DNA from 2 places in the Pseudomonas sp. BW7P1 genome. Region 2 is predicted to be linked to the other one. Evidence: predicted binding sites of a transcription regulator. Region 2 holds the regulator's gene; the other holds the start of a gene.
The links. The regulator FliA, encoded in region 2, starts transcription of late flagellar genes. The targets are predictions, from matches to a motif close to CTAAAGTTTNNNNNNNNNNNGCCGNTAA.
Positions count from the first base shown of each region.

Region 1: the regulator FliA is predicted to act here: its motif matches at 4,671-4,698, upstream of NWV16_RS03170 (methyl-accepting chemotaxis protein).

Region 1 is NZ_CP103374.1:699,039-711,363, reverse strand. It holds gene NWV16_RS03190 (acyl-CoA dehydrogenase) at 36-1,838, shown strand; gene NWV16_RS03185 (methyl-accepting chemotaxis protein) at 1,910-3,847, opposite strand; gene NWV16_RS03180 (cell division protein ZapA) at 3,948-4,250, opposite strand; gene NWV16_RS03175 (hypothetical protein) at 4,247-4,477, opposite strand; gene NWV16_RS03170 (methyl-accepting chemotaxis protein) at 4,756-6,381, shown strand; gene NWV16_RS03165 (potassium/proton antiporter) at 6,683-8,425, shown strand; gene mscK (mechanosensitive channel MscK) at 8,460-11,813, shown strand; gene selO (protein adenylyltransferase SelO) at 11,862-12,325, shown strand, end outside.
Region 2 is NZ_CP103374.1:1,905,291-1,917,615, forward strand. It holds gene flhA (flagellar biosynthesis protein FlhA) at 1-1,580, shown strand, start outside; gene flhF (flagellar biosynthesis protein FlhF) at 1,592-2,932, shown strand; gene fleN (flagellar synthesis regulator FleN) at 3,046-3,876, shown strand; gene fliA (RNA polymerase sigma factor FliA) at 3,873-4,613, shown strand; gene NWV16_RS08640 (chemotaxis response regulator CheY) at 4,781-5,152, shown strand; gene NWV16_RS08645 (protein phosphatase CheZ) at 5,170-5,958, shown strand; gene NWV16_RS08650 (chemotaxis protein CheA) at 5,998-8,289, shown strand; gene NWV16_RS08655 (chemotaxis response regulator protein-glutamate methylesterase) at 8,339-9,475, shown strand; gene NWV16_RS08660 (flagellar motor protein) at 9,475-10,215, shown strand; gene motD (flagellar motor protein MotD) at 10,228-11,118, shown strand; gene NWV16_RS08670 (ParA family protein) at 11,162-11,950, shown strand; gene NWV16_RS08675 (CheW domain-containing protein) at 11,953-12,325, shown strand, end outside.

The DNA.
Region 1 (12,325 bases), 1.2 Mb from region 2:
TAGACTCGGCCCATTCCAAAAAAAGGTAGGCCGCCATGTCCGAGACGTTGCTCAGTTCCCGCAATCTGGCTTTCGAACTTTACGAAGTCCTCGATGCCGAGGGCCTGACCCGGCGCGAACGGTTTGCCGAGCACAACCGCGAAACCTTCGATGCCGCCATCGGCACGGCACGCAACATCGCCGAGAAGTACTTCGCGCCGCACAATCGCAAGGGCGACGAGAACGAGCCGCGCTACGAGAACGGTAAGGCGATTCTGATTCCCGAAGTGAAACCGGCGGTGGATGCCTTCCTTGAAGCCGGATTCCTCAACGCGGCGCGCAGTTTCGACGCTGGCGGCATGCAACTGCCTACACTGCTGTCTCAGGCCTGTTTCGCCCATTTCCAGTCGGCCAATGCGGCGTCGACCTCGTACCCGTTCCTGACCATGGGCGCAGCCAACCTGATCGAAAGCTTCGGCACCGAAGAACAGAAGCGGCGTTTCCTGCAGCCGATGATCGACGGTCGCTTCTTCGGTACCATGGCGCTGACCGAACCCCATGCCGGTTCGTCGCTGTCGGATATTCGTACCCGCGCCGAGCCTGCGTCCGACGGCACCTATCGCCTCAAGGGCAACAAGATCTTCATTTCCGGCGGCGATCACCCGCTTTCGGAGAACATCGTGCACATGGTGCTGGCCAAACTGCCGGACGCACCGGCCGGGGTGAAGGGTATTTCGCTGTTCATCGTGCCCAAGTTCCTGGTCAACGATGACGGCAGCCTGGGCAAGCGCAACGACGTGTTGCTGGCCGGCCTGTTCCACAAGATGGGTTGGCGCGGAACCACGTCCACGGCGCTGAACTTCGGCGATAACGGCGAATGCGTCGGCTATCTGGTGGGCAAGCCGCATCACGGTTTGAGCTACATGTTCCAGATGATGAACGAAGCGCGGATCGGCGTCGGCATGGGCGCGGTGATGCTGGGTTACGCCGGTTACCTTTATTCGCTGGAATACGCTCGCGAACGCCCGCAGGGTCGGGTGCCGGACAGCAAGGATCCGACCACGGCACCCGTGGCGATCATTCAGCACGCGGATGTCAGACGCATGCTGCTGACACAAAAATCCTACGTCGAAGGGGCATTCGATCTCGGTCTTTATGCAGCACGACTGTTCGATGACACCACCACGCTTGAGACCGAAGCCGAGCGCAAACAGGCTCACGAGCTATTGGATTTGTTGACGCCGATCGTCAAATCCTGGCCGTCGGAGTTCTGCCTGAAAGCCAACGAACTGGCGATCCAGATTCTCGGCGGCCACGGTTACACCCGCGAATACCCGGTGGAGCAGTATTACCGCGACAACCGCCTGAACCCGATCCACGAAGGCACCCACGGCATACAGTCGCTGGACTTGCTGGGACGCAAACTGGCGCAGAACGGCGGCGCCGGGCTCAAGCAACTGATTCGCCTGATTGCCGATACCGCCGAACGCGCGGTGGCGTACGAGTCGTTGACTGCGTTGCGTGAGCCACTGGAGAAACTGGTGGCACGCTTGCAGAGCGTAACCATCGGTCTGCTCACCGATCTGGCTCAGGGCAAGGTCAACAGCAGCCTGGCGAATTCGGCGTTGTACCTGAAGGTGTTCGGGCACGCGGTGATCGGCTGGCGCTGGCTGGAACAGGCGATTCGTGCCGAGGAAGGGTTGGCCAAGGGAAATGCGGCGGATGTCGACTTCTATAAAGGCAAGTTGCAGGCGGCGCGGTATTTCCTGACGTGGGAAGTGCCGGGTTGCCAGCATGAGCTGGCGTTGTTGGAGTCGCGGGATGAGACGTGTCTGGGGATGCAGGATGCGTGGTTCTGATCCGGATTATGTGTCGCTTCTGATGCCGTCTTCGCGGGCTTGCCCGCGAAAGGGCCGTAACTGACGACACATCAGCTCAACTTGAACCCACCCATCTGCCGCGCCAGATCATCCGCCAGTCGCTGCAACATCTGACAATCCTCGCGGCAGGCCCGAACTTCCCCCGCCGTCGCCCGGGCCAGATCGGAAATCCCCTGCACGTTGCGGTTGATCTCCTCGGTCACCGCCGACTGCTCTTCGGTCGCCGTCGCCACCTGATGGTTCATGTCGCTGATGCGCTCGACCTGCCCGGTAATTGCCGTCAAAGAGGCTCCGGTACGCTGGCTCGACTCAACTCCGGTGCCCGTCGCGGCCTGTCCGGTGCGCATTGAAGACACCGCATTCTCCGCCCCCTGCTTGAGGCTGCCGATCATCTGCTGGATCTCGTCGGTAGACGCCTGGGTCCTGCGCGCCAGCGTCCGCACCTCGTCCGCCACCACCGCAAAACCACGGCCCATGTCCCCGGCCCGCGCCGCTTCAATCGCCGCGTTCAATGCCAGCAGATTGGTCTGCTCGGAAACACCGCGAATCACCGCCAGCACCTGATCGATCGACGCTACCTGATGCGCGAGCTCACCCACGGCACCTGCCGCGACGCCGATTTCATCGGACATGCTTTCTATATGGCGAATCGAACCACCGACCACCTCCCGCGCCTGCATCGCTTCATCTCGCGCCGTTTGCGAGGCGAGCGCCGCATTGCCGGCGTTCTGCGCGATTTCCTGCACGGTCAGGCCCATTTCGTGAACCGCGGTGGCAACCATGTCGGTCATTTCCTGCTGGCGACCGGAGCGCTCGGCGGTGTTATCCACAACCCTGGCCACCTGGCCGACGGCGACACGCAGACGCTCGCTGGTGGTCAGCACCTCGCCGATCATCCCGCGCTGGCTGTCGAGGAAACGATTGAAGCCCCGAGCGAGGTCGCCCAGTTCATCGGCGCGGCTGGAATCTAACCGATGGGTCAAATCTCCACCACCGCTACCGATTGCTACCAGTGCAGCTGTTACCTGACGAATCGGTCGCACCAATCCCTGAGCCAGCCATATCACCAGCGCCAGGCAAACCAGCGCCACCGCCAGACCGATGCCGCTGCTCATCCACATTGCCCGCCGGGCTTCGGCGTAGATCTGCGACTGCGGCACTTCGGCCACCAAAGTCCAGCCGAGGTCGCGCAAGGGCAGACTGAAGGCGAGGAAGTCTTCGCCGTCGCGCTGGAAGCTGCTGCTGGTCGCCACTTTATGGCCCATGACCGCTTGCGCCGCGCTGGCACCGATCTGCTCCGTGAGGGTGCGCTTGCCACTGAACTGCGCCTCGGGATGAACCTGGATCAATCCGTCGGAACGCACGAGATAGACCTTTCCGCGCTCGCCGAAGCTGAAATTGTGAATCAGCTCGGACAGCTCTTTCATGCTCAACCCAAGCCCCGCGACACCCACCACTTTTCCGGCCTGCTCGACCTTCAGATCGATGAACAGCGCCAACTCTCCAGTGGCCCCGTCATTGTCGATGTTCAGGGTCCGGGGCTGATTGCTGTCGAGAAACGAGTAAAACCAGGCATCGGCCGGTTTGGTGCGACTGAGGGTGCGATCCAGGCCTTTTTCGGTGATGTAGTGATTGGAGTCGGTGCCGATGATCAACGCAGTAAACGCTTTGTGTTCGGCGCGGATGCCTTCCAGATACTGCGCGAAGCCAGCCGTTTTGGCGGAGTCTTCACCGTTGGCCAGCCAATCGCGGACCATGGTGTTACTGGCAATGTCCTTGGCGGCGGTGAGAGGTTGAACGAGGATTCTTTCGATGTCGTTGCGCGTCGCTTCGATGCTCGACGGCAACGCCTGTTCGACCAGATAACGCTGGGCGAGGCGGTTGACCACCAGGGTATAAATGCCAACCACGATCAGGATGCTGAGCAGCAGGGCGGTGCCCATGCCGAGAATCAGCTGCCATTGAATACTGCGACGCCAGAACTGCATGGAGCACCCCCAAAGAATAAGAGGCTGAAACACTGCAACAGCCGTGCCGATTGTATACAACGCAATCGACAATCTTATTCTTTGGTTGTGCGCAGCCCCATCAACCCTGATTGATGGTCTTGGCGATGGACTCGACCGTGGCGCTGACTTGCTCTTGGTAACGCTCGAGTTCCTGCTGGTGCTGTTTCTTCATTTCAATCTGCTGCGAGCACAGATTCATCGCCGCCAGCACCAGCAGACGATCGCCGATCAGCGTCGGGTATTTGCGCTTGGTGTCGGCCAGCGCGGCCTTGAGCATCAATGCGGCGTCCAGCAGGGTCTGTTCTTCCCCGGCCGGTGCCTTGATCGAATAGTCCTCTCCCATGATGGAGATGACTTTTACCCCTGCTGTGCCGTGGTTCATGCGCTGACAGGGCCTGCGTTGACGCGATCGACCAGAGCCTGGATGCGTGCGGCGGTGGCGCCGTGTTTTTCTTCCTGCTCCATCAGGCTCAGTTGCAGGCTTTCGTTTTCATCCTTGGCTCGGGCCAGCTCCGTGGACAGGGTCTGGTTGGTTTCCGACAGTGTCTGGTTCTGTTGCACCAGGTCACTGACGAGCTGTTCCAATTGGCTGAGGGATGCTTCCAACATTTTGATCTTCCAGGGCTTTTTCAAAGGGCGCGTACGATAAAGAAAAGTCGTCGTGGATGCCAGGGTTAAGCCGGCGCAAAGCCTTGATTTTCCTGGCAGTCGACCCTTCCTGCGAGTGCAAGAGACTGTGATCTGCCAATTGGGTTCCCGCACTTCGTCGCCCGGCCCCCGGTGTGACAAATACGCGCACCGCCTCAAGACTTTAGTCGTATGACCGATAAGTCATCCAACAGCAGTCTCAGCCCGCACGGATGCGGCCCTTCCCTGGTAATCGCACCATGTCCCTTCGCAATATGAACATCGCCCCCCGGGCGTTCACCGGTTTCGCCCTGATCGGCGGCCTGATGCTGATTCTCGGTGTCTTCGCCCTGAACCAGATGAGCAAGATCCGCGGCGCCGCCGAGAACATCACCACCAGCAGCGTGCCAAGCATCAAGAACCTCGACGAATTCACTCAGCTGACCCTGCGTCTGCGGGTACTGTCCTACCGTTTGCTGGTGAACCGCGAGCCGGATATCCAGCAGAAAACCATCGAGCTGCTGGAGATGCGCAATCAGCAGATCCGCAAGGCGCAGGCGGACTACGAGCCGTTGATCAGCAGCGCCCAGGAGCGCGCGGCCTACGATCAATACGTGCAGTTGCTGAGCCAGTACCGCCAGATCGAAGACCGGATGAAAACCCTGTCGCGCAACAATCAGGTGGATGAGCTGCGCAACCTGCTGAACACCCAGTTGCTCGACAATTCCGAAGCGATGAACACCGTGCTCAACCGTCTGATGCAGATCAACGGCGAGCAGATCAGCAACACCAATCAGCAAGCCGCCGAGCAATACTCGACGGCCTTCAGTCTGGTGGTGACGCTGCTGGTCATCGCTACCGGCCTGACCTTGCTCTTCGCCTGGCTGCTGACCCTGAGTATCACCAAACCGATTGCCAAGGCGCTGGATGCAGCGGAAACCATCGCCGAAGGCGACCTGACCCGGCCCGTCCATGTCGACGGTACCGACGAAGCCGGCCGCCTGCTGGCCGCCATGGCCAAGATGCAGTCGAAACTGCGCGACACGCTGCAACGGATTTCCGGCTCGGCCACCCAACTGGCGTCCGCCGCCGAGGAGCTGAACAGTGTCACCGACGAGAGCGCCCGTGGTCTGACCCAGCAGAACAACGAAATCGAGCAGGCCGCCACAGCCGTCAACGAGATGACCAGCGCCGTGGAAGAAGTCGCACGCAACGCAGTCAGCACCTCGGAAGCCTCGAAGAACGCCACCACTTCCGCCGGCGACGGTCGCGATCTGGTACAGGAAACCGTCGCCGCCATCGAACGCATGAGCGCCGACGTACAGAGCACCGCAACCCTGATCGGCGATCTGGCCAACGAGTCCCGTGACATCGGCAAGGTACTGGACGTGATCCGCGGGCTGGCCGACCAGACCAACCTGTTGGCATTGAACGCCGCCATCGAAGCGGCCCGTGCCGGTGAAGCCGGGCGCGGCTTTGCGGTGGTGGCTGACGAGGTCCGTGCACTGGCGCACCGCACCCAGCAGTCGACCAGCGAAATCGAGCGCATGATCGGCAGCATCCAGAGCGGCACCGAACACGCCGTGGATTCGATGCGCAACAGCACCGAGCGCGCCGAGTCGACCCTGAACATCGCCCGTGGTGCCGGTCTGTCGCTGGATACCATCAACACCGCCATCGTCGAAATCAACGAGCGCAACCTGGTGATCGCCAGCGCCGCTGAAGAACAGGCGCAGGTGGCACGGGAAGTGGATCGCAACCTGGTGAACATCCGCGACCTGTCGGTGCAATCGGCGACCGGCGCGAATCAGACCAGTGCGGCGAGCAACGAGCTGTCGCGTTTGGCGCTGGACCTGAACAATATGGTCGGGCGGTTCAGCCTGTAATCACGCTGACGCGAGGTGGACAAGCCCCCTGTGGCGAGGGAGCTTGCTCCCGCTCGGCTGCGAAGCAGTCGTAAATCCTGCAACCGCATTTCACCTGAAGAAATCGTAGCGTCTGATTTTGGGGCGCTGCGCACCCCAGCGGGAGCAAGCTTCCCCGCCACGGTTATCACCCGGCGCACTTTCAATGTGCTGCCTACGCAAAAAGCTTTTTGACACCATCACATTTCAACAGGTTAGAATCGCTGGCACGCAGACTGCATGGTCAGTTTGCGCCCGTCTTTCCGCTTCCGGAGTACTGCCTTTGAATGCGACGACCATCAACAGCCTGTTCTTGATCGGCGCGTTGCTGGTAGGTGCGAGCATTCTTGTCAGTTCCCTTTCGTCGCGTCTCGGCATCCCGATTCTGGTGATCATCCTCGCGGTCGGCATGACCGCCGGGGTCGATGGCGGCGGCATTATTTTCGATAACTACCCGACGGCCTATCTGGTCGGCAACCTCGCGCTGGCAGTGATCCTGCTCGACGGTGGTTTGCGCACCCGGGTATCCAGTTTCCGCGTGGCCTTGTGGCCGGCCCTGTCGCTGGCCACGGTCGGGGTGCTCATCACCACCGGCCTCACCGGCATGGCCGCCGCGTGGCTGTTCGACCTCAATCTGATTCAGGGCCTGCTGATCGGCGCCATCGTCGGTTCCACGGACGCCGCGGCGGTGTTCTCGCTGCTCGGCGGCAAGGGCCTGAACGAGCGGGTGACCGCCAGCCTGGAAATCGAATCCGGCAGCAACGACCCGATGGCGGTGTTCCTCACCGTGACCCTGATCGACATGCTCGCCAGCGGCCAGACCGGCCTGCACTGGAGCCTGCTGACCCACCTGATCCGCGAGTTCGGCATCGGTGGCGTGATCGGCCTCGGCGGCGGCTGGCTGATGCTGCAACTGGTGAACCGGATCAACCTCGCCACCGGCCTCTATCCGATCCTGGTGATCGCCGGCGGTCTGGTGGTGTTTGCCCTGACCAACGCCCTGCACGGCAGCGGCTTCCTTGCCGTTTACCTGTGCGGTCTGGTGATCGGCAACCGCCCGGTGCGCAGCCGCCACGGCATCCTGCACATGCTCGACGGCATGGCATGGCTGGCGCAGATCGGCATGTTCCTGGTGCTGGGCTTGCTGGTCACTCCGCATGACTTGCTGCCGATCGCCCTGCCTGCTCTGGGGCTGGCGCTGTGGATGATTCTGTTTGCACGGCCCCTGTCGGTGGTGGTCGGGCTGCTGCCGTTCAAGGCTTTCCACGGTCGCGAAAAGGCCTTCATTTCCTGGGTCGGCCTGCGCGGCGCGGTGCCGATCATTCTGGCGGTGTTCCCGCTGATGGCCGGGCTGCCGAATGCGCAGCTGTACTTCAACCTCGCCTTCTTCATCGTGCTGGTGTCGCTGCTGGTGCAGGGCACGAGCCTGCCGTGGGTGGCCAGACTGCTCAAGGTGACGGTGCCACCGGAGCCTGCACCGATCTCCCGTTCGGCCCTGGAAGTGCACATCACCAGCGAGTGGGAACTGTTCGTCTACAAGCTCGGCGCGGAGAAATGGTGCATCGGTTCGCCCCTGCGAGAGCTGAAAATGCCCGAAGGCACCCGTATCGCAGCCCTGTTTCGCGGCCAGCAACTGCTCCATCCGTCGGGTAGTACAGTGCTGGAAGTCGATGACTTGCTGTGTGTCATCGGCCATGAACACAACCTGCCGGCCCTCGGAAAACTGTTCAGCCAGGCGCCGCAACGGGGTCTCGATCTGCGCTTCTTCGGCGACTTCGTGCTCGAAGGAGACGCCCAGCTCAAAGCGGTTGCCGCCCTCTACGGCCTGTCGGCCGACGGTATCGATCCGGACATGACCCTGGGCCACTTCATTGCCCAGAAAGTCGGCGGCGCGCCGATCGTCGGCGACCAGGTGGAATGGAACAACACCCACTGGACGGTCGCGGTCATGGACGGGAACAAGATCGCCAAAGTGGGCGTCAGATTCCCCGAAGGAAGTCGCCCGGGCCCCGGGCTCTTCCTCTAAACTGCGTCCACCCTCACTTGCTTGACCGGTCTCTATGCCTACCCTGCGCTCCTTTTTCGTCGCGGCCCTGCTGGGCCTGAGTCTCACTGTCGGCCCGCTGCAGGCCGCCGAACCGCCGTCCAGCGATGCCGTGCAGGCCAATCTGGACAAGATCGCCGACAGCAAGCTGCCCGAGGCTGACAAGAAGACCCTGCAGACGCTGCTGCAAAACACCCTGAACCAGCTCAACAACCGCCGTGACTACGAGCAGAAACTGAATGATCTGAAGCAACTGCTGGCCACCGCGCCGAAGCAGACGATCGAAAACACGCGCGAACTGGCACGACTCAAGGCCACCGCCGTGGTGCCGGTGGCGCAACGCTTCACCAAGGAAAGCATCCAGCAGCTGGAGCAGATACTCACCGAGCGTTCGACCCAGCAAAGCGATCTGCAAAAGGCCCTGGCGGACGCCAACAGCCTGATCATCACCGCCCAAACCCGACCGGAGCGGGCACAGGCCGAAATCTCCACCAGCCAGACCCGCATCCAGCAGATCAACGGCATCCTCAAGACCGGCAAGGACAGCGGCAAGACCCTGAGCGCCGAGCAACGTGACCTGCTCAATGCCGAGCTGTCCGCGCTCAATGCCTTGATCCCGTTGCGCCGCCAGGAACTGGCCGGCAACAACCAGTTGCAGGATCTGGGCAACAGCCAGCATGACCTGCTCACGGAAAAGTCCGACCGTCTGGACCATGAGATTCAGGAACTGCAGACCCTGATCAACCAGAAGCGTCTGACCCTGTCTCAGGAAACGGTGACGCAGCAATCGATCGAGGCACAGAAGTCAGGCAGCAGTACCCTGCTGGCCACTGAAAGCGCGGCCAACCTCAAGCTTTCCGACTACTTGCTCAAAAGCACCGACCGTCTCAACCAGCTCACCCAGCAGAATCTGCAGACCAAGCAGCAACTGGACAGCGTGACCCAGAGCGACTCGGCCCTCGACGAACAGATCAACGTGCTCAAGGGCAGCCTGCTGCTGTCGAAGATTCTCTATAAACAGAAGCAGGCGCTGCCACGCCTCAAGGTCGACCGCGACCTCGCAGACCAGATCGCCGACATTCGTCTGTACCAGTTCGAGATCAACCAGCAGCGCGAACTGCTGAGCAATCCGGCGACTTACGTGGACAATCTGCTGTCCACCCAGCCACCGGAGCAAGTCACGCCGCAACTGCGCAAGAGTCTGCTGGAGCTGGCCAACACCCGCGTCGATCTGCTGGAACGGCTGAGTCGCGAACTGAGCGCAATGCTCAATGAATCGATCACCCTGCAACTGAACCAGAAGCAATTGCTGAGCACTGCGCAAAGCCTGCGCGCGACCCTTGACGAGCAGATGTTCTGGATTCCCAGCAACAAGCCGCTGGACACTGAATGGATTCGCGGCGTGCCGGAACGGCTGAAACGCCAGATCGACACCCTGCCGCTGGCCTCGAGCCTGAGCGAACTGACCGACGGCCTGACTCAGCGTCCGCTGCTGTTCCTGCCTCTGGCGCTGTTAATCGGCGCACTGCTGTGGCGTCGCAAACAACTGTATGCCCGTCTGAACAAGGTTCACCAGGACATCGGCCATTTCAAGCGCGACAGCCAGTGGCACACGCCGCAGGCGATTCTGATCAACATCCTGCTGGCGATGCCCGTGGCATTGGGCCTGGCGCTGTGCGGGCTGGCACTGCAGATCGATGCCCGGGGCCAGAACGCCAACATGGGCGCGGCCCTGCTGCAAATGGGCCAGGCCTGGCTGGTGTTCTACACCGCGTACAGGATCCTCGCCCCCGGCGGCGTGGCCGAATTGCACTTCCGCTGGGAGAAACCGCAGGTCGAATTCCTTCAGGGCTGGGTGCGTCGTCTGGGTCTGGTGGTGATGGCGCTCGTGGCCGTGGTGGCGGTGGCCGAACTGCAACCGGCGGCGCTGGCCGATGACGTGCTGGGTATGCCGGTGGTACTGACCTGCTACGCCCTGATGGCATGGCTGCTCAGCCGCCTGCTGATCAGCAGCCCGACCCACGAGAACGCCTCGCTGTTCCGCAAGGCCGTGGGAATCATGTTCACCCTGCTGCCCATCGCGCTGTTCGTCGCGGTGTGCTTCGGCTACTACTACACCGCACTGAAACTCAGCGACCGCTTGATCAACACCCTGTATCTGCTGATGTTCTGGCTGGTGATCGAAGCCACGTTCGTCCGCGGTCTGGCGGTTGCCGCCCGGCGTCTGGCCTACCAGCGCGCCCTGGCCAAGCGTCAGGCAGCGAAAGAAGCGGGCGACGGCGAAGCGGTGATCGAAGAACCGACCCTGGACATCGAAAAGGTCAACGAACAGTCCCTGCGCCTGATTCGCCTGGCGCTGCTCGGCGGTTTCATCGCCGCGCTGTACTGGGTCTGGGCCGACCTGATCACGGTGTTCTCGTACCTCGACAATATCACCCTCTACGAATACACCAGCGGCACCGGTGCCAACATGAGCATGGTGCCGATCAGCATCGGCGACATGCTCGGCGCGCTGATCATCATCGGCATCACCTTTGCGCTCGCACGCAACCTGCCGGGCCTGCTGGAAGTGTTCGTGCTGTCGAAACTCAACCTGGCCCAGGGCAGCGCTTACGCGACAACCACGCTGCTGTCCTACGTGATCGCCGGGGTCGGTTTCGTCTCGACCCTGTCGACCCTCGGCGTGAGCTGGGACAAGTTGCAATGGCTGGTGGCGGCGCTGTCCGTCGGCCTCGGTTTCGGCATGCAGGAGATCTTCGCGAACTTCATCTCCGGCATCATGATCCTGTTCGAACGCCCGGTGCGGATCGGTGACACCATCACCATCGGCAACCTGTCGGGCACTGTCAGCAAGATCCGCATCCGCGCCACGACCATCACCGACTTCGACCGCAAGGACATCATTGTCCCGAACAAGACGTTCATCACCGGCCAACTGATCAACTGGTCGCTGACCGACACCATCACCCGCGTGACGCTGAAACTCGGTGTCGATTACGGCTCGAACCTGGATCTGGTCAAGGAACTGCTGCTCAAGGCCGCTCGGGAAAACCCGCGCGTGCTCAAAGAACCCGAACCGCACGTATATTTCCTCAACTTCGGTGAAAGCACCCTCGACCACGAGCTGCGCATGCACGTGCGCGACCTCGGAGACCGCAACCCGGTCATCGACGAGGTCAACCGCTTCATCAACCGCGAGTTCAAGAAACAGCACATCAACATCTCGTTCCGGCAGATGGAGGTTTACCTGAAGAACCTTCACGGCCAGGAATACAAACTGGTGCCGGTCGAAGACGACAGCAAAGTCATCGCCCCGAGCGGCAACGAGCAAAAACCGTTGCAAGAGCCGCCGCCGGCCAAACTCGACTAACCCGAGCATTCCCAGCAGAATGCTCGGACATTCTGCTGGAGCCGGCCCTTGAAAGCCCTCGACGAACTGACCTTCGACAACCGCTTCGCCCGCCTGGGCGACGCGTTCTCGGCCCATGTGCTGCCCGAACCGATCGATAACCCGCGACTGGTGGTCGCCAGCCCTGCGGCTCTGGCATTGCTGGATCTGGATCCGGCGACGGCCGACACCCAGGCATTCGCTGACCTGTTCGGCGGCCACAAGCTGTGGGCCGACGCCGAACCGCGGGCGATGGTCTATTCCGGGCATCAGTTCGGGGGTTACACCCCGCAACTGGGCGACGGTCGCGGGCTGTTGCTGGGCGAGGTTTACAACAATGCGGGCGAGCACTGGGACTTGCACCTCAAGGGCGCCGGACAGACGCCGTTTTCACGCATGGGCGATGGTCGTGCGGTGCTGCGTTCGTCGATTCGTGAGTTTCTGGCGTCCGAAGCGCTGCATGCGCTGGCCATTCCGTCTTCACGCGCCGCCTG
Region 2 (12,325 bases):
GTCGCCAGGAGGTCGCCCAGGAGGCAGAGTTCTACGGTTCGATGGACGGTGCCAGCAAGTTCGTCCGTGGTGACGCCATCGCCGGTCTGCTGATTCTGTTCATCAACCTGATCGGCGGCATGGCGGTCGGTATCTTCCAGCACAACATGTCCTTCGCCGACGCGGGCAAGGTTTACGCCTTGCTCACCATCGGTGACGGTTTGGTGGCGCAATTGCCATCACTGTTGTTGTCGACAGCGGCCGCGATCATGGTGACCCGTGCTTCCGGTTCGGAAGACATGGGCAAGCAGATCAACCGCCAGATGTTTGCCTCGCCGAAAGCCCTCGCGGTCGCCGCCGGTCTGATGGCGATCATGGGGCTGGTGCCGGGCATGCCGCATGTCTCGTTTCTGACCATGGCCGCGCTGGCCGCCGGTGGCGCCTACCTGTTCTGGAAAAAGCAGAACGTGGCCAAGGTGCAGGCGCTGGAAGAGGTCAAGCGTCAGCAGGAACTGCTGCCGTCGCCGGCTCGCGCCATGGAAACCAAGGAACTGGGCTGGGATGATGTGACACCGATCGACATGATCGGCCTGGAAGTCGGTTATCGGCTGATTCCGCTGGTGGATCGCAACCAGGGCGGGCAGTTGCTGGCGCGGATCAAGGGCGTGCGCAAGAAGCTCTCGCAGGATCTGGGCTTCCTGATGCCGACCGTGCACATCCGCGACAACCTCGACCTGGCGCCAAGTGCCTATCGCCTGACCCTGATGGGGGTGATTCTGGCCGAGGCCGAGATCTATCCGGAGCGCGAACTGGCGATCAACCCGGGGCAGGTCTATGGCACGCTCAACGGCATTACCGCCAAAGATCCGGCTTTCGGTCTCGAGGCCGTCTGGATCGAAGTCAGTCAGCGTGCCCAGGCGCAATCGCTCGGCTACACCGTGGTGGACGCCAGTACCGTGGTCGCCACCCACTTGAACCAGATTCTTTACAAGCACTCCAGCGAGCTGATTGGCCACGAGGAAGTGCAGCAACTCATGCAATTGCTGGCCAAGAGCTCGCCGAAACTGGCCGAAGAGCTGGTGCCGGGCGTGGTCTCGCTGTCACAACTGCTCAAGGTATTGCAGGCGCTGTTGGCCGAACACGTGCCGGTGCGCGACATCCGCAGCATCGCCGAAGCCATCGCCAACAACGCCGCCAAGAGTCAAGATACCGCCGCGCTGGTGGCTGCCGTGCGGGTCGGCGTATCCCGTGCCATCGTCCAAAGCATTGTAGGGACTGAGTCCGAGCTGCCAGTCATCACGCTGGAGCCAAGGTTGGAACAAATATTGCTCAATAGTTTGCAGAAGGCAGGACAAGGCTCGGAAGAGGGCGTTCTGCTGGAGCCGAGCATGGCCGAGAAGCTGCAGCGTTCGCTGATCGAAGCGGCGCAGCGCCAGGAAATGCAAGGACAGCCGGTGATCCTGTTGGTAGCAGGGCCGGTTCGCGCGATGCTCTCGCGCTTCGGCCGCCTGGCAGTCCCCGGACTGCATGTGCTGGCCTACCAGGAAATTCCGGACAACAAGCAAGTGACCATCGTTGCGACAGTAGGGCCCAACGGCTGAGGTAGTGGTTTATGCAAGTTAAGCGTTTTTTCGCCGCCGATATGCGTCAGGCCATGAAACTGGTTCGTGATGAGCTGGGCGCCGATGCCGCCATCATTGGCAACCGCCGCATTGCCGGCGGTGTCGAGCTGACGGCGGCGCTGGATTACAAACTGTCGGCGCTGGCGCCACGGGTTCCGAACATGGAACTCGAAGACGAGCTGCGCAAGACCCAGTCGCGCATCGTCACGGCACAGGCCGAGCTGAGCATGCGCGGTGAAGCCGACGGCAGCACCAATCGCCAGCTGTTCGCCGGGCTGCCATTGACCGCCGGCCTGCCTTTGACGGCTGCCGAGCCCTTGAGCGAACCCACCTACGCCGCACCTGCACGTCCGGCGCCCGCACCTGCGCCGGTGGCTGCCGGTGTCGATCCGCGTGCACTGGATTCGATGCGTTTCGAACTCAACAGCCTGCGCGAGCTGATGGAAGTGCAACTGGGCACCCTGGCCTGGAATCAGCTGCAGGGCAGCCGTCCGGCCCAGGCCAATCTGTATCGTCGTCTGCAGCGCATCGGCCTGTCCGGTCCGCTGGCCCGTGACCTGCTGGCGCTGACCAGCGACATCGAAGAGCCTCGTCAGGCCTGGCGCATGCTGCTCGCGCACCTGGCGCGCATGATCGTCACACCGGAAGTGGAGCCGCTGGAAGAGGGCGGGGTCATTGCCATGGTCGGCCCGGCCGGCATGGGCAAGACCACCACACTGGCCAAACTGGCAGCCCGTTACGTGCTCAAGTACGGCGCGCAGAACATCGCGCTGGTGAGCATGGACAGTTTCCGCATCGGCGCTCAGGAGCAGTTGAAAACCCTGGGCCGCATCCTCAATGTATCGGTGACTCACGTCGACCCGGGCCAGTCCCTGGTGCAGGCGCTGGATCCACTGCTGCGCAAACGCGTGGTGCTGATCGATACCGCGGGCCTGCAGGCCAGCGATCCGGCATTGCGCATGCAGCTGGAAAGCCTGGCCGGTCGCGGCATTCGTTCAAAAAATTATCTGGTGCTGGCAACCACCAGCCAGAAACAGGTTCTAACCGCCGCTTATCACAGTTACAAGCGTTGCGGGCTCGCCGGGTGCATCCTGACTAAACTGGATGAAACGGCCAGCCTTGGCGAAGTGCTGAGTCTGGCAATCAGTCATGAACTGCCGGTCGCCTATCTGACCGACGGCCCGCGGATTCCGGATGACCTGCATCTGCCGCGCCGCCATCAACTGGTCAGCCGCGCCGTCAGCGTGCAAATGCAGGAAGAACCCAGCGAAGAAGCCATGGCTGACATGTTCGCTGATATCTACCACAGTCCGACCAAGCAGGTTGGCTGAGGTAATGAACAGTTTTTGTACCTACATAGATGGTCTGCCATGCATTGTTCCGGTTGTGAACGCGCAGCCAGTAATGTGGCCTCCGTCCATGCAAGACAAGGTAAAGAAATAACATGGGCAGCATGCATCCCGTACAGGTGATCGCGGTGACCGGCGGCAAGGGTGGCGTCGGCAAGACTAACGTGTCAGTGAACTTGTCCCTGGCGCTGGCAGAACTTGGCCGTCGGGTCATGCTGCTGGACGCCGACCTGGGTCTGGCGAACGTCGACGTTCTGCTGGGCCTCACGCCCAAACGTACCCTGGCCGATGTGATCGAGGGTCGCTGTGAGCTGCGCGACGTACTCTTGCAGGGCCCCGGTGGCATCCGCATCGTGCCGGCCGCTTCCGGCACCCAGAGCATGGTTCACTTGAGCCCGGCCCAGCATGCCGGTCTGATCCAGGCATTCAGCGACATCGGCGACAATCTCGATGTACTCGTGATCGACACTGCTGCGGGTATTGGTGACTCGGTAGTCAGTTTTGTGCGCGCAGCCCAGGAAGTGTTGCTGGTGGTCTGTGACGAGCCGACCTCGATCACCGACGCCTACGCGCTGATCAAGTTGCTCAACCGCGATTACGGCATGAACCGCTTCCGCGTCCTGGCCAACATGGCCCAGAGCCCGCAGGAAGGTCGCAATCTGTTCGCCAAGTTGACCAAGGTCACGGATCGCTTTCTTGACGTGGCCTTACAATACGTCGGTGCGGTGCCTTACGACGAAAGCGTGCGCAAGGCGGTGCAGAAGCAGCGTGCGGTCTATGAAGCCTTCCCGCGTTCCAAGTGCGCACTGGCGTTCAAGGCGATCGCGCAAAAGGTCGATACCTGGCCGCTGCCCGCCAACCCGCGCGGCCATCTCGAATTTTTCGTCGAGCGCCTCGTGCAGCAAACGGCAGGACCAGTGCTATGACCGCCAGCGGTATGAATCTTTACAAGAAGTCGGCACGTGACGCGCAGTACGAACTGATCGAGCGTTACGCGCCATTGGTCAAGCGCATCGCCTATCACTTGCTGGCGCGTTTGCCGGCCAGTGTGCAGGTCGAGGACCTGATCCAGGCCGGGATGATCGGTCTGCTCGAAGTCTCGACCAAATACGACGCCAGCAAAGGTGCGAGTTTCGAAACGTACGCGGGCATCCGTATCCGCGGCGCGATGCTCGATGAAGTGCGCAAGGGGGACTGGGCACCGCGCTCGGTTCACCGCAATACCCGCATGGTCAGCGACGCGATTCGCTCGATTGAGGCTAAAACCGGCCGTGACGCTAAAGATCATGAGGTTGCGGCCGAACTCCAGTTGAGTCTCGACGATTACTACGGGATTTTGAATGACACCCTGGGCAGCCGACTGTTCAGTTTCGACGACCTGTTGCAGGACGGCGAACATGAAGGGCTGCACGAGGATGGCGCCAGTGCTCATCTTGAGCCGTCGCGCGACCTGGAAGACGAGCGCTTCCAGGCGGCGCTGGCGGACGCGATTGCCAATTTGCCGGAGCGTGAGCGACTGGTGTTGGCGCTGTACTACGACGAAGAACTGAACCTCAAGGAAATCGGTGAAGTCCTTGGCGTCAGCGAATCGCGGGTCAGCCAGTTACACAGCCAGTGCGCGGCCCGTTTGCGGGGGCGTTTGGGGGAGTGGCGAGCGCGCTGAAGGCGGTGTGGGGACACTGCGAACGAGGCTGGTGCGGTGGTGAGCGGCACCGGTCTTGCTCTGTTGTGCTCCAGACAGTCATCGAGTGCTTTGCCGGATTGATTGAAATGGCGCGTCCAGGTGCTGGGCGCGTTTAAGACTGCTTGGAGGTCGAATTGAACAAAGACATGAAAATCCTCATCGTTGATGACTTCTCAACGATGCGGCGGATCATCAAGAACCTGTTGCGTGACCTCGGGTTCACCAACACCGTTGAAGCCGACGATGGCACCACCGCCATTCCGGTGCTCAACAGCGGCAGCATCGACTTTCTGGTGACCGACTGGAACATGCCCGGCATGACCGGTATCGACCTGCTGCGCCACGTGCGCGCCGATGAAAAGCTCAAGCACCTGCCCGTGCTGATGGTGACCGCTGAAGCCAAGCGCGAGCAGATCATTGAAGCCGCCCAGGCCGGCGTCAACGGCTACGTGGTCAAACCTTTCACGGCTCAGGCGCTGAAAGAAAAAATCGAGAAGATTTTCGAACGCATCGGCTGATGACGCGCGGGGGAGCTATGGAGCATAAAGAATCTTCACAGGGCGACTTCGAGTCGACGCTGAAAAAACACGCGGTCGAACTGGTCGAAAGCCTTGAAAAAGGCCGGTTCGGCGACGCTGTGCAACTGATCCATGAGCTCAATCAGACCCGTGACCGAGGCCTGTACCAGGAAGTCGGCAAGCTCACGCGCGAACTGCACAGTGCAATCGTCAACTTCCAGATCGACCCGCATATGCCGCAGGCCGAGGAGGTGTCGCAGATCACTGATGCGACCGAGCGCCTGGGCTATGTGGTCAAGCTGACTGAAGCTGCGGCCAACCGCACCATGGATCTGGTGGAAAGCGCCACGCCGGTGGTCAATGGCCTGGCTGACGAAGCCCAGGCGTTGAGTGCCGATTGGGGACGCTTCATGCGCCGTGAAGTCGGGGCAGAGGAGTTCCGCGAACTGGCACGCCGGGTCGACGGTTTTCTGGCGCGCAGCAGCACGGACAACCGTGCGGTGTCGAGCAGCCTCAACGACATTCTGCTGGCCCAGGATTATCAGGATCTCACAGGTCAAGTGATCAAGCGTGTGACCCAGCTGGTCACCGAAGTCGAAAGCAATCTGCTCAAACTCGTGCTCATGGCCAGTCAGGTGGACCGCTTTGCGGGCATCGAACATGACCGTGCGGCGATGCTCGCTGAAAAAGATCCACAAAAACATCTCTCGCAGGGTGAAGGTCCGCAGATTCATGCCGATAAACGAGAAGACGTTGTGTCCGGTCAGGACGATGTGGACGATTTGCTATCCAGCCTTGGATTTTGAGTTTTTTTGGGTTTTTAGACCTGTAGGAGCACCCCATTAATGAGCTTCGGCGCCGATGAAGAGATCCTTCAGGATTTCCTGGTTGAGGCCGGCGAGATTCTTGAGCAACTGTCCGAACAACTGGTCGAGCTGGAAAGCCGCCCGGATGACGCAGATCTGCTCAACGCAATTTTTCGCGGTTTCCACACTGTAAAAGGGGGCGCCGGCTTCCTTCAGCTCAACGAGCTGGTGGAGTGCTGTCACATCGCCGAAAACGTGTTCGATATCCTGCGCAAGGGTGAGCGTCGCGTAGATGCAGAACTGATGGACGTGGTGCTCGAAGCGCTGGACTCGGTGAACAGCATGTTCGGCGAAGTCCGCGATCGCAGCCCTATCACCGCTGCAACCCCGGAACTGCTGGCCGCGCTGGCGCGCCTGGCCGAACCGCAATCGGCGGATGAGGTTGCGGCCTCGCCGGTAGCCGAGATGATCGAAGAGCTGGTCGTTGAAGGCGATTCTGGCGATTCGGGCGATATCACCGACAATGAATTCGAACAGTTGCTGGACTCGCTGAGCGCCGTCAAGGCCGAAGCCGAGGCCCCGGCGGCTGCCGCTGCGCCGGCTTCCGACGAAACCGCCAGCGATGAAATCACCGACGCTGAATTCGAGTCGCTGCTCGATCAGTTGCATGGCAAGGGCCAGTTCGCGGCCGACGCCGTCGCACCGGCTGCAGCCGCGCCGGCGGCCCCGGCAGCCGGCGATGACTCGGACATCACCGACGACGAATTCGAGGCCTTGCTCGATCAGCTGCACGGCAAGGGCAACTTTGCCGTCGATGCGCTGGAGTCGGCAATGGCATCGGTTCCCGCATCGACCGCGCCTGCAGCCGCTGCAGCGGGCAGCGATCTGATCACCGATCACGAGTTCGAATCGCTGCTGGATGAGCTGCACGGCAAAGGCAAGTTCACCGACGTTGCCACCGGTGCGCCCGTGACTGCCGGCAGCGCTGCCGCGGTGGCAGCGCCTGCTGCCAAAGCCCCGGCCGCTGCGGCGAACCCTGCCGCGAAAGCGCCGCAAAGCAAGCCTGAACCGAAAGCCGAAACACCGAAGCCGGCCGCCGCTGCCGCACCGGCTCCGGCCCGTGCCCCGGCGACACCGCCACCGGAAAAACCGGCGAGCGAAGCCGAAACCACCGTTCGCGTGGACACCGCGCGTCTCGACGAGATCATGAACATGGTCGGCGAGCTGGTGCTGGTGCGTAACCGTCTGGTGCGTCTGGGCCTGAACAGTGGCGACGAGGCCATGCAGAAGGCCGTGTCGAACCTCGATGTGGTTACCGCTGACTTGCAGACGTCGGTGATGAAGACCCGGATGCAGCCGATCAAGAAAGTCTTCGGTCGTTTCCCGCGTCTGGTTCGCGACCTTGCCCGTCAGCTCAAGAAAGAGATCAATCTGGAACTGGTGGGCGAAGAGACCGACCTCGACAAGAACCTCGTCGAGGCGCTGGCCGACCCGCTGGTCCACCTGGTGCGCAACGCGGTCGACCACGGCATCGAATCGCCGGAAGAACGCGAAGCGTCGGGCAAGCCCCGCGGCGGCAAGGTCGTTCTGGCGGCCGAACAGGAAGGCGACCACATCCTGCTGTCGATTTCCGACGACGGCAAAGGCATGGATCCGAACATCCTGCGTGCCATCGCCGTGAAGCGTGGTGTGATGGACAAGGATGCAGCCGACCGTCTGAGCGATACCGAGTGCTACAACCTGATTTTCGCCCCGGGCTTCTCGACCAAGACCGAGATCTCCGACGTGTCCGGTCGCGGTGTCGGCATGGACGTGGTGAAGACCAAGATTTCCCAGCTCAACGGTTCGATCAACATTTATTCGACCAAGGGCCAGGGTTCGAAAATCGTCATCAAGGTGCCGCTGACGCTGGCGATCATGCCGACCCTGATGGTCATGCTCGGCAACCAGGCGTTCGCGTTCCCGCTGGTGAACGTCAACGAAATCTTCCACCTCGACCTGTCGACCACCAACGTGGTGGACGGCCAGGAAGTGGTGATCGTGCGGGACAAGGCGTTGCCATTGTTCTACCTCAAACGCTGGCTGGTCAGCTCGGCCGCTCACGAAGAGCAGCGCGAAGGCCATGTGGTGATCCTTTCGGTGGGCACCCAGCGGATCGGCTTTGTCGTCGATCAACTGGTCGGTCAGGAAGAAGTGGTCATCAAGCCATTGGGCAAGATGCTGCAGGGAACTCCGGGCATGTCCGGCGCCACCATTACCGGTGACGGCCGCATTGCGCTGATTCTCGATGTTCCAAGCATGCTCAAGCGTTACGCCGCACGGCGTATTTGAATCCGGGGCAGCGGGGCGACCCTGTCCCGCTGCACCTAATGGAGTGTTTATGGCAGTCAAAGTCCTGGTGGTGGACGATTCGGGTTTTTTCCGCCGCCGCGTCTCGGAAATTCTTTCAGCGGATCCGAGCATCCAGGTCGTCGGTACGGCGACCAACGGCAAAGAGGCGATCGATCAGGCCCTGGCTCTCAAGCCGGACGTGATCACCATGGACTACGAGATGCCGATGATGGATGGCATCACGGCGGTGCGACATATCATGCAGCGCTGCCCGACTCCGGTGTTGATGTTCTCCTCGCTGACTCATGAAGGCGCCCGGGTCACCCTGGATGCGCTGGATGCCGGCGCGGTGGATTTCCTGCCGAAGAATTTCGAAGACATCTCGCGCAACCCGGAGAAGGTCAAGCAATTGCTGTGCGAGAAGGTTCACAGCATTTCGCGCAGCAATCGTCGTTTCAGTGCCTACAGTGCGCCAGCGCCTGCTGCCGCACCGGCGCCAGCACCGGCGGCTCCTGCGCCGTCGGGCTTTGGCAGTCACAGCAGCGCTGCAGCCCGTCCGGCACCCGCGCCCGCACCGGCTCGCGCTCCGGCCGCCAGTGCTTCGTCGCCCGCACCGAAGCGCAAAAACTACAAGCTCGTCGCGATCGGCACATCGACCGGCGGCCCGGTGGCCCTGCAACGGGTTCTGACCCAGTTGCCGGCCAACTTCCCGGCGCCGATCGTGCTGATCCAGCACATGCCGGCGGCTTTCACCAAGGCTTTCGCCGAGCGTCTGGACAAGCTTTGCCGCATCAGCGTCAAGGAAGCCGAGGATGGCGACATTCTGCGTCCGGGTCTGGCACTGCTGGCCCCGGGTGGCAAACAGCTGATGGTCGATGGCCGTGGCGCGGTGAAAATCCTGCCGGGCGACGAGCGTCTGAATTACAAGCCTTGCGTGGACATCACGTTCGGCTCCGCAGCCAAATCCTACAGTGACAAAGTTCTGGCGGTTGTGCTGACCGGCATGGGCGCCGATGGTCGTGAAGGCGCACGCTTGCTCAAGCAGGGCGGCAGTACCGTCTGGGCCCAGGATGAAGCCAGCTGCGTGATCTATGGCATGCCGATGGCCATCGTCAAGGCTGACCTCGCGGATGCGGTGTACGGTCTGGACGATATCGGCAGGCACATCGTCGAGGCGTGTATCTGATGGATGTTCTGAGCCTTATCGGGATCATCATGGCGTTCGTCGCCATCATCGGCGGCAACTTCCTTGAAGGTGGTCACCTCGGCGCGCTGGCCAACGGCCCGGCGGCGCTGATCGTGCTGGGCGGAACCATCGGTGCCGCCTTGCTGCAATCGCCGATGAGCGCGTTCAAGCGTGCCATGCAGATTCTGGCGTGGATCTTTTTCCCGCCCCGTGTCGATCTGGCCGGTGGTATCGATCGAGTGGTCAACTGGAGCCTCACCGCGCGCAAGGAAGGCCTGCTGGGCCTGGAAGGCGTGGCGGATGCCGAGCCGGATGCCTACTCGCGCAAAGGCCTGCAGCTGCTGGTCGACGGCGCCGAACCGGAAGCCATCCGCAGCATCCTTGAAGTGGATTTCTACACTCAGGAAGCCCGCGATGTCGAAGCGGCCAAGGTCTTCGAAAGCATGGGCGGCTATGCGCCGACCATCGGTATCATCGGTGCGGTCATGGGCCTGATCCATGTGATGGGCAACCTGGCCGATCCATCGCAACTGGGCAACGGCATCGCCGTGGCATTCGTCGCCACCATCTACGGTGTGGCCAGTGCCAACCTGGTGTTGCTGCCGATCGCTGCGAAGCTCAAGTCAATCGCGTTGCGGCAGTCGCGTTATCGCGAAATGTTGTTGGAAGGCATTCTGTCGATCGCCGAAGGTGAAAACCCACGCTCCATCGAGTTGAAGCTGCAAGGCTTCATGGATTAAGGGAATAGCCTCATGGCCCGTCGTCGCCAGCATGAAGAACACGTCAATCACGAGCGCTGGCTCGTGTCTTACGCAGACTTCATCACACTGTTGTTCGCTTTCTTCGTGGTGATGTACTCCATCTCGTCGATCAACGAAGGCAAGTACAAGATCATTTCCGAAGCGCTGATCGGGGTCTTCACCGACTCCGACCGCGCGCTCAAGCCGATCCCGATCGGTGAGGAGCGCCCCAAGACCGTGACCCCGGCCAAGCCGCTGGTCAAGGACAGCGAGCAGGTCGATGCCGGCATCGCCGGTGCCAGCGATCCGTTGAAAAGCATCGCCGACGATATCAGCGCCGCGTTCGGCGACCTGATCGCGAGCAACCAGATGACCGTGCGCGGCAACGAGCTGTGGGTCGAGATCGAGCTCAACTCCAGCCTGTTGTTCGGCAGCGGCGATGCCATGCCAAGCGACATCGCGTTCAACATCATCGACAAGGTCGCGGCGATCCTCAAACCGTTCGATAACCCGATCCACGTCGAAGGCTTCACCGACGACCAGCCGATTCGCACCGCTCAGTACCCGACCAACTGGGAGCTGTCTTCGGCGCGTTCGGCGAGCATCGTGCGCATGCTGGCGATGCAGGGCGTGAACCCTGGTCGCATGGCCTCGGTGGGCTATGGCGAATTCCAGCCAGTGGCCAACAACGCCACGGCCGAGGGCCGGGCCAAGAATCGTCGCGTGGTGCTGGTGGTGTCGCGCAATCTCGATGTACGCCGCAGCCTGACAGGCACCGGGACCGCCAATGCAACACCGGACGCCGCGTTGAAGCGTGCTGGCACACAAACTGCACCGACCCCGGTCAAGACGCCGGGACGCGAGAGTGCCGTCAATTCTCCGTCGCCCGCATTAATACGCTGAGCCATGTCTCGGCCGAGCATCTCGGCCGGGAGGAACGATCCGAATGAGAGTCTGGGCAGTCGCCAATCAAAAGGGTGGTGTTGGTAAAACCACTACTTCCATCGCTTTAGCCGGTTTGCTGGCGGAGGCGGGCAAGCGCGTGGTCGTGGTCGATCTCGATCCGCACGGCTCGATGACCAGCTATTTCGGTTACGACCCCGACAGCCTGGAACACAGCAACTACGACCTGTTCCTGCACAAGGGCGGTGTGCCGCAAGGCCTGCCGGGCCAGTTGCTGCTGTCCACCAGTGACGAACGCATTTCCCTGCTGCCGTCGAGCACTGCGCTGGCCACCCTCGAGCGCCAGTCGCCGGGGCAGAGTGGCCTGGGCCTGGTGATCGCCAAGAGTCTGGCGCAACTGTGGCAGGACTTCGATTACGCGATCATCGACAGCCCGCCGTTGCTCGGCGTGCTGATGGTCAACGCCCTGGCCGCGAGCCAGCAACTGGTGATCCCGGTGCAGACCGAACACCTGGCCGTCAAAGGTCTGGAACGGATGGTCAACACCCTGGCGATGATCAACCGCTCGCGCAAACAGGCGTTGCCGTTCAACATCGTGCCGACCCTGTTCGATCGCCGCACCCAGGCGTCGATGGGCACCTTGCGCGTGCTGCGTGACAAATTCCCCGACGAGATCTGGCAGGGTTACATCCCGGTCGATACCCGTCTGCGCGACGCCAGCCGTGCCGGCGTCACGCCTTCGCAATTCGACGGCAAGAGCCGTGGCGTGCTGGCTTACCGCGCGCTGCTCAAGCATCTGCTGGCGCAGCAGCTCGTTGCGCAGGTGGCCTGAGCATGAATCGGCCGATCAAACTGACTTCGCGTCCGCAACTGGCTGTGCAGTCCTATCTGGACAGCTTGCTGCAGGAAGTCGAGCAAGAGCTCCCGCAGGAAGTCGAGGCGCCGGTCGAGGTGGTTGAAAGCTCCGCGGAGCTGGATGAGTTCCAGGCGGCGGTGCTTGAAGAACAGGCCCGCGATGCGCAGCAAGCCGCCAGGCCTGCTGCTCCGGTTGCAGCGCCCGCCGCTGTGGTGGCCAAAGCGGCGGCACCTCTGATCAAGGAGCCCGAGCCGGTTCGCGTGGTATCGACCCTCGCGCCCTTGCTGCAAACACAGCTTCTTCAGGCACAACCCGAACCGGCTCCGGTCGAACCGCCAGTTCAGCCAGTTG